One region of the Kosakonia beeri genome, then DNA from elsewhere that is predicted to be linked to it. Evidence: predicted binding sites of a transcription regulator. Region 1 holds the regulator's gene; the other holds the start of a gene.

Region 1 (2,207 bases):
TGATGAGCGTAAGATCTTCAGCTTCGCGCCGGACAACATGCCACAAAACGCAGAAACCTCTGTTGATCGTGATGGTAATCCGTTTAGTGCGAAATCCGATAAGCCGTGGCCAGGCGCTTATGGCCTTTCTGCGCAGTTGTGGAGTGAGGTAGTACGTACCGACGCTCAGATGGAGTACATGATCTATCCACGACTGGTTTCTGTCGCCGAGCGCGCATGGCACCGTGCTGCATGGGAGCAGGACTACAAAGCAGGGCGCGAGTACAAAGGCGGTGAGACACACCTTGTCGATGTGAAAGCACTGGATAAAGACTGGATGCGTTTTGCTAATCTGTTAGGGCATCGTGAACTGGCAAAAATGGAGAAAGCGGGTGTGCATTACCGCCTGCCGGTACCTGGCGCGCGCGTCGTAGGTGGCGTGCTTGAAGCCAACACCAGTTTCCCTGGAATGGTGGTGGAATACTCTACCGACGGGGGTAAACAGTGGCTGCGTTATAACGATAAGGCACGTCCGCAGGTGAGCGGGGAAATACGCGTGCGTACCACCAGCCCGGACGGTAAGCGCACGAGCCGCGTGGATAGCATCAAAGCCTAGTTGAGGCTTATTATCCGGCCCGGCAGCGAAAGCATGTCGGGCTTTTTTATTCCCGCATAAACACGGTTCCCGGTGAAGGCCGCGTGTTACGTTTCGTTTTCCCGGTCGGGAAAGCGCAGTGTCATCCAGGGGCGTTTAACAGGCAAAAAAAAGCCAACCGTCAGGTTGGCTCAGAGTAAGAAGAACGATTATTTCGCGTCGTGCGCGTGTTCATCTTCGCGGCAGTCACCTTCGGCGCAGTGGCCATAAAGGTAGAGACTGTGATTCGTCAGACGAATGCCGTGTTTGGCGGCAATTTCGCGCTGGCGCGCTTCAATGGAATCGTCACTAAATTCAATCACTTTGCCGCAATCGAGGCAAATCAGGTGATCGTGGTGATGCTGTTGGGTCAGTTCAAAAACGGACTTACCGCCTTCGAAATTGTGACGGGTCACAATCCCGGCGTCATCGAACTGGTTTAACACACGGTAAACAGTGGCCAGGCCGATCTCTTCGCCCATGTCGATCAGTCGTTTGTATAAATCTTCCGCACTGACATGATGGTTATCCGGTTCCTGAAGCACTTCCAGGATTTTTAACCGAGGAAGCGTGACTTTCAGGCCGGCCTTCTTTAATGCGGTATTGTTGTCAGTCATGCGGAATCTGTCCTGTTGCTATACGATTCACTTCCTTAGCGGAAGTTATAGGAATGCACCTGGGATAATGCGTCTCATTATAGAACTGCCATGCCTAAATGAAAACTGCAAGCCCTCAAGTAAAGTAAGCTTTTAAAACGTGGTCTCGCCAACAAACTCCTTGCGGCGAGGCCACTTTAGCAGGGCTTATTGTACAGCGATGAAGGAAAAAGTTAAAAATTTGTAGCAATTATTTCCATCGCTTTTACCTATTAATACGGTGCAACCTACAGGTTGCACCATTATCATCAGGCGTTGATGATGTCGTCCAGGTGCAGCTCTTCAGAAACTTGTTTTACCCATTTTTCGACACGCTCTGCGGTCAGTTCTGGCTGCCTGTCTTCATCAATTGCCAGCCCGACGAAGTGATCGTCATCCACCAGGCCTTTAGAGGCTTCGAAATGGTAACCCGCCGTTGGCCAGTGACCGACGATAGTTGCGCCGCGTGGCTCGATAATGTCGCGAATGGTGCCCAGCGCATCGCAGAAGTATTCGGCATAATCTTCCTGGTCGCCGCAACCGAACAGGGCGACTAACTTGCCGTTGAAATCCACTTCTTCCAGCGTCGGGAAGAAATCATCCCAGTCGCACTGCGCTTCACCATAGTACCAGGTCGGAATGCCAAGCAGCAGAATGTCATAGCCTTCGAGATCTTCTTTGCTGCTCTTGGCAATGTCATGAACATCAGCAACGTCTTTACCAAGCTGTTTCTGAATCATTTTGGCGATATTTTCAGTGTTGCCAGTGTCGCTGCCGAAGAAAATGCCTGTAATTGCCATGAGTAAAATAACCTCTTGAAACTTAATGAGTATGGTGGTGGCGTTTAGCCCACAGATAAGGGCAATCATAGCAGAACAGGGAAGTGCGCGGAAACTGCTATCGCCACGGACTGCACTGTATGCCACATGAAAGTATGAATAAAGGTGATGATTCGGAGG
Region 2 (2,207 bases), 150 kb from region 1:
AAACTCCTGTCGTGGAAAGGCGCTTCAGCGAGGGCGGATCAGTGGCTGCCAGAGCGTAATAAGCCCGGCAGTCAGCCCACCCCGCCAGCAAAGCGCATCATGCCCGCCGTCAACCTGACGCCAGAAAACCGACTGCTGTGTGCGTTGTAACAGGGAAAAAAGAGCCTGATTGGCCCGGTAAATGACAGGCTCGCGAACTCCGGCCTCCAGCACAATGCGCAGGCCGTGTGGCGTTAACTCGCCTTTTTCTAATTGTTCAATAAGAATGCCGTTCCGCTCGCCGCCCCGGTGGGGCCACCAGTACGATCCGGACTGGCTGAGCACGCAGCCAAAACGCTGTGGCCAGTGCAGGCCCGCATACAGCGCCGAAAGGCCGCCAAAACTTTGCCCGGCGACCACGGTGCGTTCCGGGCGATCGCTAAACGGCACGATCGCCTTCACCTGCGGCAGCAACTCGTCCTGAACCGCTTGCCAGAAGTTGGCATTACAGGGCAATTCCTGGCTGCGATGCGCGTTATCGATCACGTCGATTAACACATATACCGCCGCTGGCAGTTGGCCTTCGCGGGTGAGCGCCGCCAGCGCGGGCCACACCGGCATGCTCTTCGCCCAGAACTGCCCGTCGAGCAGGATCGCCAGCGGACGTTCGGCCGCCTCAGCATTGCCAGTGGTGTTGACCCAAACCTGCCGGGTGTTATTCAGCCGCGTGCTGTGCCATTGCAGGCGATGCGGCTCATTGAAAGGGGTGTCGGAAGCGTGCCAGCCGGGTTGTTGCGGCGCGTCGGGCATTTCCAGCGCAGATACCGGGTGACCACGGCCGCCGCGCCAGCTTTGTGGATTCAGGGGATCGGCAATTGCCTGCGGCAACAGTTTGCGCCAGCCTTCACGCAGCGCGTGGCGATCCAGCGGCGTGGTGGTAAAGAGTTCTGCCGGGAAATCGTCCTCATGCACTGAAGGGATCAGGCAATAACTGCCGCGCCAGCGGGCGTCAAGCAGCGTGCTCCAGTGCCAGACATCCGTTCCGGCAATGCGCGTGAGCGACTGCGGCAGCGAAGTCTGATGGTGGTCAGTAACCCCGGTAATGTAGATCCATACCCGGCGCACCTTTGAGGTTGCTTCGCTGCCGGCGGGGTCCCGCCACCAGAACGTCACACGGTACTGCCCTTGTGCTTCTTTAACCCATTCCGGTCCCTGTCTGGAGTCCCACCAGGCATCACTTCCCGTTGCTGACGTCACGGCTTTAACCTCGAATTTGCTGTGGAAATTTTTGCTTGCAGATCAAAAAATATCGATAATATTATTGATAACTATTTTCATTTGCAATAGCGTATTGGCGCGCTGTGGGAAGCGCGTCTTTCATACGTTTAATGGCCGCCGTGGGCGAACTTTCTCAGGACTGAGGCCCTCGCCGCGTGTCGGTTTCATCATGCCGCCTCCTCCCCCTGGGGAAAGGACGCACCAGGAGAGCGGCGACGAAAAGCAGGTAATACAATGAACAACAAGATGAAGTCCCTGGCCTTACTGGTCAATCTGGGGATCTACGGTGCTGCGTTGCCCGCAATGGCGGCGGACAAGACCAGCACCACCACCGATAACGATGACACTATCGTCGTCACTGCGGCACAGCAAAACCTCCAGGCTCCGGGCGTGTCCACGATTACCGCCGACGAGATCCGTAAAAATCCTCCCGCCCGCGATGTGTCCGAAATCATTCGCACCATGCCAGGCGTCAACTTAACCGGTAACGCCACCAGCGGCCAGCGCGGTAACAACCGCCAGATTGATATTCGCGGAATGGGGCCGGAAAACACGCTCATCCTGATTGACGGTAAGCCGGTCACCAGCCGTAACTCGGTGCGTCTTGGCTGGCGCGGCGAGCGCGACAGCCGCGGCGATACCAACTGGGTGCCGCCAGAGATGATCGAGCGCATCGAAGTGATCCGTGGCCCGGCAGCAGTACGTTACGGTAATGGCGCAGCCGGTGGCGTGGTGAACATTATCACCAAGAAAAACAGCGCACAGGAGTGGCATGGTTCATGGAACAGCTACTTTAATGCTCCGGAACATAAAGACGAAGGCGCGACCAAACGTACCGACTTTAGCCTGAGCGGCCCGCTGGGCGGCGACGTCAGTTTCCGCCTGTATGGCAACCTGGCAAAAACCCAGGCTGACGCTTGGGACATTAACCAGAATCACCAGTCTGAACG

The links. Region 1 encodes Fur, which represses iron uptake genes when iron is present. Its sites were predicted from a motif close to ATAATAATGAGAACNACTATCAA; they were not measured.
Region 2: a site for Fur is predicted at 1,295-1,317, ahead of fes (enterochelin esterase). Genes of this name have one in related genera too.

What each region holds. Positions count from the first base shown of each region.
Region 1 covers NZ_CM135106.1:3,411,162-3,413,368, reverse strand. Annotated here, with positions in the region: gene ACUY4S_RS16220 (beta-N-acetylhexosaminidase) at 1-595, shown strand, start outside; gene fur (ferric iron uptake transcriptional regulator) at 784-1,230, opposite strand; gene fldA (flavodoxin FldA) at 1,518-2,048, opposite strand.
Region 2 covers NZ_CM135106.1:3,561,266-3,563,472, forward strand. Annotated here, with positions in the region: gene fes (enterochelin esterase) at 25-1,236, opposite strand; gene ACUY4S_RS16900 (TonB-dependent siderophore receptor) at 1,492-2,207, shown strand, end outside.